DNA from 3 places in the Streptomyces sp. NBC_01283 genome. Region 2 is predicted to be linked to each of the others. Evidence: riboswitches for the same ligand, from Rfam matches in the RefSeq annotation. Region 2 holds a riboswitch; each other region holds the start of a gene.

Region 1 (6,184 bases), 5.5 Mb from region 2:
CCGAATCGCTCGGTCTGCCGGGCCAGATCGATGGAGTTGTGGAGCGCTTCGGCCGCGGTGGAGCCGGACGAGACCGGGACCAGGTCAAGGACGCCGAGAGGGATGGCTGGCATGTGTGTGGTCCTCCTCAGCGACCGGCCGACGCGGGCACGGACGTAGGTGCGGGATCGGGCGTGGGGACGGATACGGGCTCGGGGATGCTCGGCGTGGCGTCGGGGTGGGCCAGGCCCAGGTGGTCGCGCAGGGTGGTGCCCTCGTACTCCGTACGGAAGACGCCGCGCTCCTGGAGCAGCGGGACCACGGTGTCGGCGAAGGCGTCGAGGCCGCCGGGGGTGATGTGCGGGACGAGGATGAACCCGTCGGACGCGTCGGCCTGGACGAAGGAGTTGATCGCCTCGGCGACGGTGGCCGGGGAGCCGACGAAGGACTGCCGGTTGCCGGTCTCGATGACGAGGTCGCGGATGGACCACTTGTTCGCGGCCGCGAGCTCGCGCCACTCCCGGGCGGTGGCCAGCGGGTCACGGTACATCCGCACTTGGGCCCGGCCGCGCGCGACGGTGTGCTCGCCGAGGTCCGGGTCGATGTCGGGCAGCGGACCCTCCGGGTCGTACGCGGAGAGGTCGCGGTTCCAGACGAACTCCAGGTGCTTGATCGCCGTGGCGCCGCTGACCTGCTTGCGCCGCACCTCCCGGGAGAGTTCCTCCGCCTCGGCGTCCGTGTCGCCGAGGACGAAGGTCGCGGCGGGCAGGATGAGCAACTGGTCGTGGGTGCGGCCGTGACGGGCCAGGCGTCCCTTGACGTCCGTGTAGAACGCCTGCCCCTCTTCGAGGGTGCTGTACCGGCTGAAGATCGCGTCAGCGCCCTCGGCGGCGAACTCCCGCCCCTCCTCCGAGTCGCCCGCCTGGAAGATGACCGGGCGCCCCTGGGGACTGCGCGGGACGTTGAACTGCCCCTGGATGTCGAAGTGCCGGCCCTGGTGCACGAAGGCGCCCACCTTGGCGTCATTCAGGAAGGTGCCGGTCTCCTGGTCGGCGAGGATCTCGTCCCCGCGCCAGGAGTCGAAGAGCTCGTGTGCCGTGGTGAGGAATTCCTTCGCCCTGGAGTACCGCTCCTCCTGCGGGAGGAATCCGCCGCGACGGAAGTTCTCGCCGGTGAAGGCGTCCCATGAGGTCACGACGTTCCAGGCGGCGCGGCCGTCCGAGAGGTGGTCGAGACTGGCGAACTGGCGGGCCACCTCATAGGGCTCGTTGAAGGTGGAGTTGATGGTGCCGGTAAGGCCGAGGTGCTCGGTGACGGCGGCGAGCGCGGTGAGGACGGCGAAGGTGTCGGGCCGTCCGACGACGTCCAAGTCGTAGATCTGGCCGCCCTGTTCGCGCAGCCGCAGTCCCTCGGCGAGGAACAGGAAGTCGAATTTGGCGCGCTCGGCGGTGCGTGCGAAGTGCGCGAAGGAGCTGAACTCGATGTGGCTTCCGGCTTCGGGGTCGCTCCACACGGTGGTGTTGTTGACGCCCGGGAAATGCGCCGCGAGGTGGATCTGCTTGAGCGGCTTGTCCGGTGACGTTGACTTGCTCATGTCGGTGGTCCTTTCCCGCTCAGGCGGTGGCGGCGTAGCGGCTCGCGGGGCGGGCGAGGCCCAGCAGACCGCGCAGGGTGTCGGCCTCGTACGCGCGGCGGAAGACGCCGCGGCGCTGGAGTTCGGGCACCAGGCCCCGGGTGATCGCCGGGAGGTCGTGGCCGACGACGGCGGGGCGCAGCCGGAAACCGGTGAGCCCGGCCTGCGCCAACTCTGCGAGCAGATCGGCCAGTTGAGCGGGCGTGCCCGTGAAGATGCGCGCGTCGCTGGTGTACGGCTGCCCGGCGAGGGAATCCAGCCGTTCCCGGCGGGCCGCGGCGGCGGCCGGGGCGTCGTCGAGGAACACCACCAGGTCGCCGAAGAGGTGCAGGGGCTCGTCGCCGCGTCCGGCCGCGTCCTGTTCGGCGCGGACCGCCGTGACGATGGCGTGTGCGTGCCCGGCGTCGCGCGGGGTGACGTATCCGAGGTCCGCGGAGCGGCCGAGGAGGCGGAACGGTGCGTCGGTCGGGCCCTCGTGGGCGAGCGCGCTGACGAGGGGCCGGCCCTGCGGCGGCCGGGGTGTGATCGAGGGACCCTTGACGCTGAAGTGCTTTCCCTCGAAGTCGATGTAGTGCAGCTTGTCGCGGTCGATGAAGCGGCCGGTGGCGACGTCCCGGATCTCCGCGTCGTCCTCCCAGCTGTCCCAGAGGCGGCGCACGGCTTCGGCGTAGTCGGCCGCCTCGTCGAAGAGGTCGGCGGTCAACTCCCGTACCTCCGGCCTGCCGAGATCCTCGACGTCCTCGAAGGCGGGCAGCGTGCGGCGTCCGAAGTGCGCGGCCTCGTTGCGGCGCGCCGAGACCTGCACGCGTACGCCCGCACGGCCCGTGCTCACGTAGTCGAGCGTGGCGATCGCCTTGGATATGTGGAAGGGCTCGGTGTGGGTGGCCACCACTGTCGGCACCAGACCGATGTGGCTGGTCAGCGGCGCGACGCGGGCGGCGATGAGGACGGCGTCGAGCCGTCCGCGGACCTGATCGGTGCGTCCGTCGGGCTCGGTGAAGTGGGAGGACTGGAGTCCGAGCCCGTCCTCGATCGTCACGAAGTCGAGCAGACCGCGCTCGGCCTCGGTGACCAGATCGGCCCAGTACCGGGCGGTGAACAACTCCCCTGGCCGGGCGACCGGTTCGCGCCAGGCGGCCGGGTGCCAGCCCGCGCCGTCGAGCGCGACGGCGAGGTGCAGCGCGGCCGGAGGAGCGGAGTCAGCGGAAAAGGGCAGGGCGGATGAAGGTGAAGGTGATGACGACACGGAGGAGTGCCTTCCTGATCGACCGTACGAGAACACCGGCCCCTCGGCTCCGAGGGTGCGGCGGCGGGGTGACGGGTCAGGAACGACAGAGCGCGCCGGCGACACGCTGCAGGTCGATGTGCGGCCGGGAGTACAGATGCACCTGGCGGCTGGGGGCGATCACCAGGACGCGCGGCGCGGGAACGGGCGGCGCGGGCGCAGGCACGGGCGGCACCAGTGGCATGTGCGTCACCTCCGCCCTTCCGGCTCGGCGGGCCCGGAGCCCGGCCTGTCTCGCGCTTGCGGAACCCTGGCCGGGAACCGCCTGGTCCTCACCTGGAGCACCCCGCCGCGAGGGAGGGTTGCCGGTCAGCAAGCCAGGGCTTGACGCTGACACTCGTAACCTTCTCGGACGTTACGTGAGGTCGTAGCCGTGCGCAATGCCCGTGGATCATGGCCGGGCTCACATCGCCGTACGTGTCTCTGCGTGGGACTCCGTCAGGGTCAACCGGCGGGCCACGCCTTCTGTTCCGCTGCCGTCCGGGGAGTTCCAGGGAGATCCGTGGGGGTCGGGGAGTTCCACAGGCCTTCTTGACGGCGGGGGAACCCCGGACCCAGACTTCCGGGGACGGTCTCGAGCGGGTCCCCGAGCGGGCCATCGGCTCCGGGTGCAACTCCGGGTACAACGGGCCTCGAAAGCAGGGCTGGTGAACATGTCCAGGGCGGTCGCCGCGAGGAACAGCACCCCGCGATCCCCCCTGTCCGCACCCAGACCCCGCCCCCACGTCCTGACCAGGCGGCTGCACATCGACCTGCTGCGCGTGTGCAGCGCCTCGGCTCCAGCCGTCTGACGTCACCGCGGAAGAGCCGGTCGCCCACCCGGAAGGCAAGGGCTCGCGTCATCGCTCCGGCTCTCCGCGATCATCCGCGGCCCTCTGCTGCCCCGCCCCCTCTCCCCCCGCTCTCTCCCCCGCCGTCCCGCCGGCGCCGAGCGCCGCGGGCGCCCCCTCACCTGTCTGGAGAGCCATGCCCGAGACCACGTCGCACCGCCCGCTGATCCGCAGCCGCATCGGAGCCGATCTCGCGGGCGGCTTCTACCCGGCGCCCCACCGCTATCACCTGTACCTCTCGGCCGGATGTACGGGCTCCCTGCGCGTCTCGATCACCCTCGACCTGCTCGGGCTCAGGAACGCGGTCACCACGACGCTCCTGACACCGGACACCACCACGGCGGCCCACGCCGACCTACACCGCCACTACGAGGCCACCGAGCACCACTTCGACGGTCCGCCGACCGTTCCCGCACTGTGCGACCGATGGAGCGGGCACGTCGTCAGCAATCACACCCCCGACATCCTGCGCGACCTGACCTGCCGCTTCACCGCACACGCCGGCGGCCCGCTGCCCCGGCTGCGCCCACCGGCCCTCGCGGCACGGATCGACGCCTGGCACGAGCAGCTCGCGGGCCCCCTCACCCCCGCGACGCTGGACCAACTCGACCGCCGACTGGCCTGCCACGCCTACCTGGTGGGCGAGGAACTCACCGCGGCGGACGTGGACTTGTGGGCGCGGCTCGTCCACCGGACCCCGGACGCGGCCGAGGCCATTGATGCCCGCCCCGACGTGCAGGCCTACGTACGCCGCCTGCGCGACCACCCGGCCTTCTACGCCAACCACCCTCACCCCGTTGGACCGGAGCGGCGGCAGAGCCCGCCCGAGTGCGGCACGAAATCCGTTTCCCCGGCAGAGAGGCCCTGTGCCAGGGTCACCCGGTGACCGATTCCCGACACACGCTGCTCCGCGGGCAGTTCGACCTGACCTGGTCACTCTTCGAGTACCACCTGGAGCGGCTCGAACCCGAGGACTTCCTGTGGGAGCCCGCCCCGCTCTGCTGGACGATGCGGCCCGACGGCGACGGAGGGTGGGTGGCGGACTTCGCGGAGACCGAACCCGACCCCGTCCCTGTTCCGACGATCGCCTGGATCAGCTGGCACATCGGCTGGTGGTGGAGCGTGACGATCGACCACGCGCGGGGGCAACCGCCGCGGGAGCGGACCGAGATCACCTGGCCAGGTGGCGGCAAGGCAGCGGTCGAGTGGCTGCGTGACCTGCGTACGGACTGGCTGGCGGTGCTCGACCGGCTCGACGACGCCGCCCTGGACGCCACCGCGCCGTTTCCCTGGCAGTACGACTCCGGGCACACCGTGGCCGACATGCTCGCCTGGGTGAACTCCGAGCTGATGAAGAACGCCGCCGAGATCGGCCAACTCCGCCTGCTGCGCGTCGCGCGCCGGCTGGACCGGTGAGCGGGCGGGCGGCGCGGAAACAGATCGGGGCGGCCACGGCGCAGTGCCGCGACCGCCCCTGGGGAGATCAGGTCACCAGATCCTGACGCGCTCCGCCGGGTCAAGCCAGAGCCCGTCGCCCTCCGCCGTCCCGAACGCCTCATGGAACTCGTCGAGGTTTCGGACGATGTTGGCCCGGAACTCCGGCGGCGAGTGCGGGTCGATGGTGAGGTACTGCTGCTCCTGCTCCTTGCGGCGCTTGGTGCGCCAGCAGTAGGCCCAGTTCATGAAGAGCCGCTGGGAGCCGGTCGTGCCGTCGCTCTCCGGCATCGGGGCGCCGTCGAGCGCGATCTTGTACGCCGTGTGCCCGATGGTCAGCCCGCCCAGGTCGCCGATGTTCTCGCCGACCGTGAGCGAGCCGTTGACGAACTCGCCGGGGAGGTTGCGGGGCGAGAACGCGTCGTACTGCTTGACCAGTGCCTTCGACTTCGCCTCGAACGCCGTCTTGTCGGCCGCGGTCCACCAGTCGTTGAGGTTGCCCGCGCCGTCGTACTGCGCGCCCTGGTCGTCGAAGCCGTGGCCGATCTCGTGGCCGATGACCGAGCCGATGCCGCCGTAGTTCTCCGCGGGGTCGGCGTCGGGCGAGAAGAACGGCTTCTGCAGGATGCCCGCGGGGAAGCAGATCTCGTTGGTGCCCGGGTTGTAGTACGCGTTGACCGTCTGCGGCAGCATGAACCACTCGTCGCGGTCGACCGGCGCACCGATCTTGGCGAGCTGCCGGTCGGACTCGAAGGCGGCTGCCGCGTGCGCGTTGCCGAGCAGGTCGTCGTCGGAGACCTGGAGCGCCGAGTAGTCGCGGAACGTGTCCGGGTAGCCGATCTTGGGACGGAACGTGGCGAGCTTCTCGTACGCACGCTCCTTCGTCTCGTCCGTCATCCAGTCCAGACGGGCGATCGACTGGCGGTAGGCCTCGAGGAGGTTGCCGACGAGGTCGTCCATCATCGCCTTGGAGCTCGGCGGGAAGTGCCGTGCCACGTACTCCTTGCCGACGGCCTCACCGAT
Region 2 (6,184 bases):
ACGGGTGTGTACCTGACCCTGTTCTTCCACCCCTCGATGAACGAGGTGGAGTACCACGGCAGCTACATCCCGCTGCAGGGCCAGCTGATGTCCGAGGCGTTCAACTCGACCATGCACATCAGCTTCGATGTGCGCGGTGGTCTGCTGATCCGGCAGATCCACCACTGGGCGGCGCTGATCTTCCTCGCGGCGATGTTCGTGCACATGATGCGCGTCTTCTTCACGGGTGCGTTCCGCAAGCCCCGTGAGGTCAACTGGGTCTTCGGGTTCCTGCTGTTCGTCCTGGGCATGTTCACCGGCTTCACCGGTTACTCGCTCCCGGACGACCTGCTCTCCGGTACCGGTGTGCGCTTCATGCAGGGCGCCGTCCTGTCCGTGCCGATCGTGGGCACGTACCTGGCGATGTTCCTGTTCGGCGGGGAGTTCCCCGGCGGCGACTTCGTGGCCCGGTTCTACTCGGTGCACATCCTGCTGCTGCCGGGCATCATGCTCGGGCTCGTGGTGGCGCACCTGATCCTGGTCTTCTACCACAAGCACACCCAGTTCGCGGGCCCCGGCAAGACGAACAAGAACGTCGTCGGCATGCCGCTGCTGCCCGTCTACATGGCGAAGGCCGGAGGCTTCTTCTTCCTGGTCTTCGGTGTGATCGCGGCCATCTCGGCGATCGCCACGATCAACCCGATCTGGGCGCTCGGTCCCTACCGTCCGGACCAGGTGTCCACCGGAGCGCAGCCCGACTGGTACATGGGCTTCTCCGAGGGCCTGATCCGTGTCATGCCGGGCTGGGAGATCAACGCCTGGGGTCACACGCTCGTCCTGGGCGTGTTCATCCCGCTGGTCATCTTCCCGCTGGTCCTGGTCGCGATCGCGGTCTACCCGTTCATCGAGTCCTGGGTCACCGGGGACAAGCGCGAGCACCACATCCTGGACCGCCCGCGCAACGTCCCGACCCGTACGGGCTTCGGCGTCGCGTGGATCACCTGGTACATGGTGCTGCTGATCGGTGGTGGAAACGACCTCTGGGCCACGCACTTCCACCTGTCGATCAACTCGATCACCTGGTTCGTGCGCATCGCGTTCTTCGTGGCGCCGGTCCTCGCCTTCATCATCACCAAGCGGATCTGCCTGGGTCTGCAGCGGCGCGACAAGGACAAGGTGCTGCACGGTCGCGAGTCCGGCATCATCAAGCGCCTGCCGCACGGTGAGTTCATCGAGGTCCACGAGCCGCTCAACCAGGAGCAGCTGCACACGCTCACCGCGCACGAGCAGTACGCGCCGCTCGAGATCGGCCCCTCGGTCGACGAGAACGGCGTCGAGCGCAAGGTGTCCGGTTCGCAGAAGCTCCGGGCCAAGCTCAGCAAGGGCTACTACGGGGAGGACAACCAGATCCCCAAGCCCACCACCGAGGAGTACAAGGAGATCACCAGCGGCCACGGCCACCACTGATCCCTTGAACGCTCCGACGTTCTGACCGCAAGGTCTGACCACCAGGTCGCCACGGCGAGAGCCCCGTCCCTGCATCCAGTGCATGGACGGGGCTCTTTGCCGTCCCCCGGGCTGGATAAGGTGTTCCTGACCCTTGCCTAGACGAACCCAGGAGCGGCAGATGAGCGCTGTGACCCCCGCAGGAGGCAACACCGCGGCGGCCCGTTCCTGGCCCGGTGTGCTGAACGGGCTGCTGGAAGGGCGCGACCAGAGCGCCGAGGACGCCGCGTGGGCGATGGACCGCATCATGCGCGGCGAGGCGACCGACGCGCAGATCGCCGGCTTCGTGGTCGCGCTGCGGGCCAAGGGCGAGACCGTGGAGGAGATCTCCGGCCTCGTCCGCACGATGTACGAGCACGCCAACGTGATCGAGGTGCCGGGGCAGACCGTCGACATCGTCGGCACCGGCGGCGACGGCGCGAAGACCGTCAACATCTCCACGATGTCCGCGATCGTGGCCGCGGGCGCCGGCGCGAAGGTCGTCAAGCACGGCAACCGCGCCGCCTCCAGCGCCTCGGGGGCCTCCGACGTCCTGGAGAAGCTCGGGGTCAACCTGGAGCTGCCGCTGAACCGGGTCGTCGAGGTGGCCGAGGAGGCCGGGATCACCTTCTGCTTCGCCGTGAAGTTCCACCCGGCGCTGCGGCACGCCGGCGGGGCCCGCAGCCAGCTGGGCATCAGGACCGTCTTCAACGCCCTCGGCCCGCTCACCAACCCGGCCAAGGTGCGCGCCCAGGCGGTCGGGGTCGCCGACCCGCGGATGGCGCCGATCGTGGCCGGGGTCTTCGCCGAGCGCGGGAACTCCTCCCTCGTCTTCCGCGGCGACGACGGGCTCGACGAGCTGACGACCACGGCCACATCCCGGGTCTGGGTCGTACGGGACGGAGCCGTGCGCGAGGAGGCCTTCGACCCGCGCGACGTCGGCATCGACCTTGTCCCCGTGGAGGCACTGCGGGGCGCTGACGCCTCGTACAACGCCGAGGTGGCGCTGCGTCTCCTGGACGGAGAGAAGGGCCCTGTGCGGGACGCCGTGCTGCTCAACACGGCGGCGGCCCTGGTGGCCCTCTCGCCGGGCGAGGGGACCCTCGTGGAGCAGATCGGCGCCGGGATCGCGAAGGCGGCCCAGGCCATCGACTCCGGTTCCGCGAAGAAGGCCCTGGAGCGGTGGGTGGCGGCCAGCAACAGGTGAGTGTGGCGCACACCGCAGTCCGGATGCCGGACTGCGGTGTGCACCGGGAAGATCGTGTGGCAAGATGCTGCGCAGGTCATGAGTGACAGCGATTAGGCCCCGGCTCGCTGTCCGGCAACCCTCCGTCCGTGGCGGGGTGCCCCGGGTGAAGACCAGGCCGTACGCAGCAAGGCGTATGGCAAGCGCGGACCCCTGCGCACTCGATGAGTGTCGTACCCCTGGGGTCCTGGTCCTCAAGGGAGCAGTCTCGTGAGCAAGCGAATGCGATAGGGCTTCCCGGCCCCTTTTCCGCACCCCCTTTTCTCTTCATCACTGCAGCGCCGTATGTGCGCCCTCGCAGTGAACTCGCCTGCCTTCCCACGGGAGTTCGCCATGTCCGCACGCTCTGTCGCCACCGTCACCGACGCCTCCTCCACCGAGTCCGCCGACCCCTGCTGCGCCGCGCCGCTGCCGGTGCTCGGCCGTGACGTCACCGTGCCGCTCGTCACCGGCGGCGAGGTGACCTACGCGGCGCTCGACTACGCCGCGAGCGCCCCGGCGCTCCAGCGGGTGTGGGACGACGTGGCCGCGTACGCGCCGTACTACGGCAGCGTGCACCGCGGCGCCGGGTACCTCTCGCAGCTCTCCACCGACCTCTTCGAGAACAGCCGCGTCACCGTCGCGGAGTTCCTCGGCTGCCGCGAGGACGACCAGGTCGTCTTCACCCGTTCGACCACCGACTCGCTCAACCTCCTTGCCGCCGCGCTGCCCGCCGACTGCCAGGTCTTCGTCTTCGAGACCGAGCACCACGCCTCGCTGCTGCCCTGGCGCGACGCCCGCGTGACCTACCTGAACGCCCCGCGCACCGCCGATCAGGCCGTCGCCACCCTGGAGCGCGCACTCGCCGACCGCGACCCCTACGGGCCCGCCCTGGTGTGCGTGACCGGCGCCTCGAACGTCACCGGTGAGCTGTGGCCGGTCAAGGAGCTCGCCGCCGCCGCCCACGCGCACGGCGCCCGCATCGTCCTGGACGCCGCGCAGCTCGCGCCCCACCACCCCGTCTCGATCAGCGAGCTCGACGTCGACTGGGTCGCCTTCTCCGGCCACAAGCTGTACGCGCCCTTCGGCTCGGGTGTCCTCGCGGGACGCTCCGACTGGCTGCGGGCGGCCGAGCCGTACCTCGCGGGCGGCGGCGCCTCGCGCAAGGTCGCACGGCGTACGGACGGCGGCGTGGACGTCGAGTGGCACGACACCGCCGCGCGGCACGAGGCCGGCTCGCCGAACGTCATCGGCGTCTACTCGATCGCCGCCGCCTGCAAGGCGCTCACCGAGGCGGGCTTCGACGAGCTCGTCGCCCGGGAGCGCCACCTCATCGCCAAGGTCCGCGAGGGTCTCGCTGAAGTGCCCGCCGTGAAGGTGCTCTCGCTCTTCGGCGACGACGCGCCGCGCGTCGGCGTCATCTCCTTCGTCGTCGACGGCTGGAACAGCTCGCACTTCGCCGCCGCGCTCTCCGCCGAGTACGGCATCGGCGTACGCGACGGTCTCTTCTGCGCCCACCCGCTGGTGCGCACCCTGCTCGGCAGCGACCCGCAGACCCAGGGCGAGTGCGGTGCCCCCGAGGCCGCGCCCGGCGAGAAGTCCCTGAACGCGATCCGCGTCAGCTTCGGCGCGGGCACCCCGGACGAGCACGTGGAGCGCTTCGTGCGCGCCTGCAAGGAGCTCGTGGCCGACGGCGCGCGCTGGAACTACCGTACGGAGGACGGGCGTTGCGTCCCGGACACCACGGCCGCCTGAGCCCTGGGCAGTCCCCTCAGGCATGACCCCAGAACGATCATCCGCAGGGCCCGCTCGCGCCCTCCGCCCGGATGTGGTGCGCGTCCTGACCGGCTCCCAGGCCGTTGTGGGGGGTTGCAGGCGACGCGGATCTCGGAGTCCTTCAGGCGGGGGTCGAGGCCCGAGGGGTCGACCCGGCTCAGGCGGGTCAACTTCCGCCCGCCGTGCGGGAGTTCTACGCCCAGGACGGGAGCGGACGCTAGGAGTCGAGGCCGATCGCGAACGCCGCTTCGAGGTCGTGCTGCGAGTACGTACGGAACGCGACATGCGTGTCCGTCCCCTCCACGCCCGGGATCTTGCTGATCTTGCCGGGGATGACGTCGGCCAGGTCGTCGTGGCGCGTGACGCGCACCATGGCGATCAGGTCGTACGTACCGGTCACGGAGAAGACCTCGCTGACACAGTCGAGGGCGGCGATCGACTCGGCGATCTCCGGGATCCGGTCCACGCTGGTCTTGATGAGCACGATCGCGGTGATCACGGCTGACTGTCTCCCTCGGTAACCGGTGCTGGCTTCTTCACTCTAGCTGTCCTCCTGTAGCGCCCCCATGCGTACAGAAAGCCGAGGGAGAACCCGACCAGGTGGGCCAGATACGCCACCCCCGGCCCCTGCGCGCCCTGCCAGGCCGCGAGCCACTGCAGTACCACCCAGAACGGCAGCACCACCCAGGCCGGAAACCGCAGCGGCAGGAAGAAGAGGAACGGGAAGAGGCTGGTGACCCGCGCCTTGGGGAAGAGACGGAGAAAGGCACCGAGCACCGCGGAGATCGCCCCCGACGCGCCCACCAGGGTCTGATGCGAGCCCGCGTGCGCGACCGCGTACGCGAACAGGGCGAGATAGCCGCAGCCGACATAGAAGAACGCGAACTGGAGGTGTCCCATCCGCTCCTCGGTCATCGCCCCGAAGACGAAGAGGAACAGCATGTTGCCCAGCAGATGCAGCCAGCTCCCGTGCACGAAGAGCGCGGTGGCCGGGGCGAGCACGGGCCGCAGCGCCCCGCTGAACAGCTCCGAGGGGACCACGCCCCAGCGCTCGAAGTAGTCCTGCTGTGCGGCGAGCAGCTCATCGCCGGTGCCGTACCCGGGATTGAGCCCCGACACGGGCGAGATCACGAAGACCAGACAGCAGACGGCGATCAGTCCGTACGTCACCGGGGCGGACTGCCCCCTGAGCATCCGGCCCGCCGTCGAACCCCATGTCTTGATCATGAACAGAGCATGACGTAAGTGCAGCAAACCGTACAGACCGCCCCGCCGCGTGGGAGGCCGCCGCATGGAGACCCTTACAGGCCTTAGGGTTACGGGCACCACGCACCATGGAATTCCGAAGGAAAGCGAACAGCCACGATGACGGTTCCTCTGCCGACCGACACCACCCGGTGGCGCTGCGCGCTCTGCGGCAACCTCACGCGTTTCGACGTGACCCGCACGTCGAAGGTCGTCGAATATGTGCACCTCGACCTGGCCGGTGAGTCGAACGTCGAGGAACGCGAGGTGGTCAGTGAGACCATCGAGTCGGTGCGCTGCCGCTGGTGCAACGCGGTGGACCAGGTGGAACTCGTGGACAGGCCGGGCGCCGGCTCCTGAGGGAGCGGGCCCCGCACAGCTAGTGGGGTGACGGATGGTGGAGAGCGCAAGCGGGGAGCCGGACGACGGCACCGCTGAGGTGCTCGACCGCCCGCTGCCCGACGGAGTGCGACG
Region 3 (6,184 bases), 1.6 Mb from region 2:
CGTGCACTCCGATCCGCGTGCCGGACGTACCGCCGAGGACGGCGACGCAGCACTCCGTGAACGCGTCCGCCCACCGGCCCGTCAGGAACGCGGCCCGGTCGGCGCCGAGGATGCCCCGCAGCAGCTGCTCCGCGATGTCGTCCGGCAGCATCCGGAAGTAGTCCACCGGCGCCCACGGCGTGTGCGAGAAGTGGCCGATGCGCAGGTCGGGGCGGAGCTCCCGCAGCATGCCCGGCACCAGGGCCAGGTGGTAGTCCTGGACGAGGACCGCCGCGTCCGCACCGGCACTCTCCGCGAGCGCCTCGGCGAAGGCCCGGTTGTAGGTCTCGTACGCCGCCCACTGTGCCCGGAACTCCGCGCCGAAGGCCGGTTCCAGCGGCGTCTGGTAGAGCATGTGGTGGACGAACCACAGCACCGAGTTCGCGATCCCGTTGTATGCGTCGGCGTGCACGCCCTCGTGCGAACCCGCGTCGATGTCGAGCATCCGCACCCCGGGCTCGCCGACCCCGCGCCGCACCGCCTCGCGGTCACCGTCGCCCAGCGCCGCGCAGACCCACAGCGCGGACTCCCCGTCGGACTCGCCGATCGCGCTGAGCCCGGAGACGAGTCCGCCGCCGCCCCGCTTGGCCGTCAGCTCCCCGTTCTCCTCCAGGGTGTACGTGACGGGGCCGCGGTTGGACGCGACGAGGATCTGGGCGGAGGCGTGCTCGGAGACCATGTGGCGAACCTAGCCCTTCCGGGATGGGCTCAAACGTACGGGCGCTCATCGCTGGTCGCGTCTGCTCCGCGCCGCCGCCACCGCCAGAACGCCCAGGGTGAACAGGGAGATCGCCAGGCCCGCGTACAGCATGGTGTCCGACTCGCCGCCCGTGTCGGCCAGTTCCCCCGGCGTGCCCTCGCGGCTCACGGTCCCGGCCCGCTGATGCCCCGGAACGGGCTGTGCCGGCGCCTCCATGACCATGGTGCCGGTGGCCCTGATGTCGTCGTACGGCGATTCCGCGGCGGCGGGCGCGGTGGCCGCTCCGAGTGCTCCTGCCGTGAGGGCGGCCGTCGTCATGGCCACGGCACCGACGCGTCGCGCGCTTCCCATTACTTGTCTGAGCCACATAACTTGTCTGAGCCACATAAGTGGGGAATGTAGACAAAATGCCCGGTTCTGGGTGGTTACGCCACGCGGCGGGCCGTGTACTCCGCGATGCCGGACATCGGCGGGCGCTCCTCCGTGTCCACCGAATGGGTCCGCGGCTCGAACCCGCGCTCGCCCCGTTCGAACTGGGTGAGCTCGGGGCGTACGAGATGGCCGCGCGCGAGCCGCAGCTGTGCCGTCCGGTAGATCGCCGCCGCCATCCGCCCCAGCGCCTGCCCGTCCTGGTGCCGGTGCTTGCGCACACCGACGTCGACCTGCGCGAGCGCGTCCAGGCCCACCGTGTGCAGCGCGTCGACGAGCAGGCCCAGCTCCACTCCGTAACCGACGGGGAACGGCAGCCGCTCCAGGAGGGACCTGCGCGCCGCGTACTCGCCGCCCAGCGGCTGGACGAACCCCGCGAGCTGCGGCCAGTGCATGTTGAGCAGCGGGCGCGCCATCAGCTCCGTGACCCGGCCGCCCTGACCTGCCTTCTCGCCCAGGGGGCGGTCGTACATCGCCTTCACGAAGTGCACGTCGGGCTCGGTCAGGAGCGGGCCCACGATGCCGGTGACGAAGTCCGCCGAGAACTCCCGCAGGTCCGCGTCGACGAACGCGACGATGTCACCGCCGGTCACCAGGAGCGAGCGCCACAGGACCTCACCCTTGCCGGGCACCGCCGGGATGCGCGGCAGGATCTCGTCCCGGTGCACGACCCGCGCACCCGCCTGCCGCGCGACCTCGGCCGTGCGGTCCCGCGAGCCGGAGTCGATCACCACGAGCTCGTCGACGAGGGGAGTCCGCTCGACCAGCTCGCGGCGGATCTCGGCGACGATCTCACCGACCGTCCCCTCCTCGTCGAGCGCGGGCAGGACGACGCTCACCGAGGCTCCCGACGCCCGCTTGGCGTCGAGCAGCGCGCTGAGCGGACGGTCGGCAACGGACCAGGAACGCCTGGTCAGCCAGCGCTCGGCCTCTTCCAGCACGGGTGGCTCCTCCTGTGTGTGGCCTGCATGTGATCCATCTCGCGGTTCGGACGACTATCTCAAGGGTCCAGGCCGTCGGTTACAGTCTTGAACAACGCGGATGACCATCGCATGTCGGGGGTCATCGCGTAACAAATGCCCCGGGCCCCTGAAGCCCGGCGCCATACCGCTCATCCAGAGGGGCAGAGGGATACGGCCCGTTGAAGCCCCGGCAACCATCCCGCCGACCGCGCACGCGAGGTCTCGGTGGGGAAGGTGCCAATTCCGTCTCGCGGCGAAATGCGTCGCGAGGAAGATGAGGAGAAAGGGCCTCGCCTCCATGGCTGCGCAGACTGTCGCAACGAACGACACCACCCCCTCCACCACGGGTTCCGTGGACCTCGGCCCCGCGTCCGGCCTCTCTTGCCGCGAGTGCGGCGAGCTCTACGCGCTGGGCCCGATCTTCGCCTGCGAGGCCTGTTTCGGCCCGCTCGAAGTCGCGTACGACCTGCCGACCGGTGACCCCGAGGCACTCCGGAAGCAGATCGAGTCCGGCCCCGACAACATCTGGCGCTACGCGCCCCTGCTGCCCGTCCCGGCGAACGTCGCCGAGAAGCCGAACATCAACCCCGGCTGGACCAAGCTGGTCAAGGCCGACAACCTCGCGCGTGAACTCGGCGTCGAGCAGGGCAAGTTGTTCGTCAAGGACGACTCCGGCAACCCGACGCACTCCTTCAAGGACCGCGTCGTCGCGCAGGCCATCGAGGCGGCGCGCGCCTTCGGCTTCACCACCCTCTCCTGCTCCTCCACCGGCAACCTCGCGGGCGCCGTCGGCGCCGCCGCCGCCCGCGCCGGCTTCCGCTCCTGTGTGTTCATCCCGCACGACCTGGAGCAGGGCAAGGTCGTCATGGCCGCGGTATACGGCGGCGAGCTCGTCGGCATCGAGGGCAACTACGACGACGTGAACCGCTTCTGCTCCGAGCTCATCGGCGACCCGCTGGGCGAGGGCTGGGGCTTCGTGAACGTGAACCTCCGGCCGTACTACGGCGAGGGCTCCAAGACCCTCGCGTACGAGATCTGCGAGCAGCTCGGCTGGCGGCTGCCCGACCAGCTGGTCATCCCGATCGCCTCCGGCTCGCAGCTCACGAAGATCGACAAGGGTCTCAAGGAGCTCATCGAGCTGGGGCTCGTCGAGGACAAGCCGTACAAGATCTTCGGTGCTCAGGCCGAGGGCTGTTCGCCGGTGTCGACCGCCTTCAAGGCCGGTCACGACGTCGTGCGCCCCCAGAAGCCGGACACCATCGCCAAGTCGCTGGCCATCGGCAACCCCGCCGACGGGCCGTACGTCCTGGACATCGCGCGTCGCACGGGCGGTGCGGTGGAGGACGTGAACGACGAGCAGGTCGTCGACGCGATCAAGCTGCTCGCTCGGACCGAGGGCATCTTCGCGGAGACCGCGGGCGGGGTGACGGTCGGTGTCACCAAGAAGCTGATCGACGCGGGCCTCATCGACCCGACCTTGACCACGGTTGTGTTGAACACCGGTGACGGGCTCAAGACTCTTGACGCTGTTGCCGAGACGTCTCAGGCGACTGCCACGATTCGGCCCAGCCTGGACGCGTTCCGCGCCGCCGGGCTCGCCGACTAGCCGCCGTAGGGCCTGACCGCCGTCCTCGACGGGCGGTCGTGGTCCGTCCTCGCGCAGTTCCCCGCGCCCCTGAAGGGGCCCCACACACCCGAGGTGAAATCATGAGTGTCAAGGTTCGCATCCCCACCATCCTTCGCACCTACACCGGCGGTCAGTCCGAGGTCGCCGCGGAGGGTGCGAATCTCTCCGAGGTCATCGCCGATCTGGAGAAGAACCACGCCGGTATCGCGGCCCGTGTCCTGGACGACCAGGGCAAGCTGCGGCGCTTCGTGAACGTCTACGTGAACGACGACGACGTCCGCTTCGAGCAGGGCCTGGAGACGGCGACGCCGGACGGCGCCGGGGTCTCCATCATTCCCGCCGTCGCCGGTGGTTGATCCTTTAAAGAAATACCCTGCGTAATCTCCATTGCCCCCTCCGCGAGAGAAGCGGAGGGGGCAATTCCATGTGGTTGAGCGCGGTACAGTTGGGAAGCGAGCTTCCCTGTTTGTGCCGAGCGCATATACGAAGTCGCCCCGAGGGCGACAAGAAGTAGCCAAAGTGCCCCGCCCATTTGCCCCTCTCGTGGCATTTGCCTGGCCCGACTTGCCCTGAACTCCGGCGAATTATTCGCATATTACCGATCAGGCGTGCCCAGAATTCTCGTCCGATTGACCTGTTGCAGAGGGCAGTTGGACAGATACATTCAGCCGCGGTCGACGCGTTCCGGCGCACGCCTCCACAACCCATTGGGGGGGTGAGGTCTGACCCGGGTCCGCGAAGTGCGGGTCCGTGCAAGGGCCAGTAATAGGGGAGTTAGGCATGGCTCAGGGCACCGTCAAGTGGTTCAACGCGGAGAAGGGGTACGGCTTCATCGCGGTCGACGGTGGTGCGGATGTTTTCGTCCACTACAGCGCGATTCAGATGGACGGCTACCGCACCCTTGAAGAAGGTCAGCGAGTGGAGTTCGAGATCTCGCAGGGCCAGAAGGGTCCGCAGGCGGACATGGTCAAGCTCGCCGTCTGATCTCGGCGCGATCGGCCAGTGACTTAGAGAGTCATGAGGGGCCCGTACCCGACAGGGGTACGGGCCCCCCGTGCGTGCGCCCCTCGTACGTCTGGGATCCGCGAGAGGCGCTTGCACTCGTAGGGGTCGAGTGCTAATCATTGGGCTTAGCACTCTCCGAGTGAGAGTGACAGAACTTGGATCGGGTCGGTGAGGCCCGCAGGCCGGGTGGGGCAAGGAACCACAAGGCTTGCAGGCCGTCCGTCGCGGGCGCTGGCGCGATCCGGAAGCATGCCACCCCTGTCCGGGAGGACCACTTCACATGGCCAAGATCATCGCGTTCGACGAGGAGGCACGGCGCGGCCTCGAGCGCGGCATGAACCAGCTCGCCGACGCCGTCAAGGTGACCCTGGGCCCCAAGGGTCGCAACGTCGTCCTCGAGAAGAAGTGGGGTGCCCCCACGATCACCAACGATGGTGTTTCCATCGCCAAGGAGATCGAGCTCGAGGACCCGTACGAGAAGATCGGCGCCGAGCTGGTCAAGGAGGTCGCGAAGAAGACGGACGACGTCGCCGGTGACGGCACGACGACCGCGACCGTCCTGGCGCAGGCGCTGGTCCGCGAGGGCCTTCGCAACGTAGCCGCCGGTGCCAACCCCATGGCCCTCAAGCGTGGCATCGAGAAGGCCGTCGAGGCCGTCTCGGGCGCACTCCTTGAGCAGGCCAAGGACGTGGAGACCAAGGAGCAGATCGCTTCTACGGCCTCCATCTCCGCCGCCGACACCCAGATCGGCGAGCTCATCGCCGAGGCGATGGACAAGGTCGGCAAGGAAGGCGTCATCACCGTCGAGGAGTCGCAGACCTTCGGTCTTGAGCTTGAGCTCACCGAGGGCATGCGCTTCGACAAGGGCTACATCTCGGCGTACTTCGCCACGGACATGGAGCGTATGGAGGCGTCGCTCGACGACCCGTACATCCTGATCGTGAACTCGAAGATCTCGAACGTGAAGGACCTCCTTCCGCTCCTCGAGAAGGTCATGCAGTCCGGCAAGCCGCTGCTGATCATCGCCGAGGACGTCGAGGGCGAGGCCCTGTCGACCCTGGTCGTCAACAAGATCCGTGGCACCTTCAAGTCCGTCGCCGTCAAGGCCCCGGGCTTCGGTGACCGCCGCAAGGCCATGCTCGGCGACATCGCCATCCTCACCGGTGGCACCGTCATCTCCGAGGAGGTCGGCCTCAAGCTGGAGAACGCCGGTCTCGACCTGCTCGGCCGCGCCCGCAAGGTCGTCATCACCAAGGACGAGACCACGATCGTCGACGGCTCCGGTGAGAGCGACCAGGTCCAGGGTCGCGTCAACCAGATCCGCGCCGAGATCGAGAACTCGGACAGCGACTACGACCGCGAGAAGCTGCAGGAGCGCCTGGCGAAGCTCGCCGGCGGTGTTGCGGTCATCAAGGCCGGTGC

Evidence for each region. A riboswitch is a leader RNA that binds a small molecule or an ion and turns the genes downstream of it on or off. The one in region 2 is predicted to bind S-adenosylmethionine.
Region 1: another riboswitch for S-adenosylmethionine. It lies ahead of OG302_RS05415 (putative leader peptide); the one in region 2 lies ahead of OG302_RS30015 (aminotransferase class V-fold PLP-dependent enzyme).
Region 3: another riboswitch for S-adenosylmethionine. It lies ahead of thrC (threonine synthase); the one in region 2 lies ahead of OG302_RS30015 (aminotransferase class V-fold PLP-dependent enzyme).

What each region holds. Positions count from the first base shown of each region.
Region 1 is NZ_CP108430.1:1,152,042-1,158,225, forward strand. It holds gene OG302_RS05400 (LLM class flavin-dependent oxidoreductase) at 1-113, opposite strand, end outside; gene OG302_RS05405 (NtaA/DmoA family FMN-dependent monooxygenase) at 128-1,573, opposite strand; gene OG302_RS05410 (LLM class flavin-dependent oxidoreductase) at 1,593-2,858, opposite strand; gene OG302_RS05415 (putative leader peptide) at 2,935-3,081, opposite strand; SAM riboswitch class IV at 3,129-3,242, opposite strand; gene OG302_RS05420 (glutathione S-transferase family protein) at 3,864-4,613, shown strand; gene OG302_RS05425 (DinB family protein) at 4,610-5,143, shown strand; gene OG302_RS05430 (M13 family metallopeptidase) at 5,216-6,184, opposite strand, start outside.
Region 2 is NZ_CP108430.1:6,631,367-6,637,550, forward strand. It holds gene OG302_RS30005 (cytochrome bc complex cytochrome b subunit) at 1-1,446, shown strand, start outside; gene trpD (anthranilate phosphoribosyltransferase) at 1,607-2,671, shown strand; SAM riboswitch class IV at 2,746-2,862, shown strand; gene OG302_RS30015 (aminotransferase class V-fold PLP-dependent enzyme) at 3,044-4,444, shown strand; gene OG302_RS30020 (Lrp/AsnC family transcriptional regulator) at 4,683-4,964, opposite strand; gene OG302_RS30025 (rhomboid family intramembrane serine protease) at 4,961-5,692, opposite strand; gene OG302_RS30030 (hypothetical protein) at 5,831-6,070, shown strand; gene OG302_RS30035 (NYN domain-containing protein) at 6,105-6,184, shown strand, end outside.
Region 3 is NZ_CP108430.1:5,079,129-5,085,312, forward strand. It holds gene OG302_RS23300 (trehalose-6-phosphate synthase) at 1-718, opposite strand, end outside; gene OG302_RS23305 (hypothetical protein) at 764-1,057, opposite strand; gene OG302_RS23310 (glucosyl-3-phosphoglycerate synthase) at 1,165-2,109, opposite strand; SAM riboswitch class I at 2,277-2,411, shown strand; gene thrC (threonine synthase) at 2,429-3,736, shown strand; gene OG302_RS23320 (MoaD/ThiS family protein) at 3,838-4,113, shown strand; gene OG302_RS23325 (cold-shock protein) at 4,538-4,741, shown strand; gene groL (chaperonin GroEL) at 5,043-6,184, shown strand, end outside.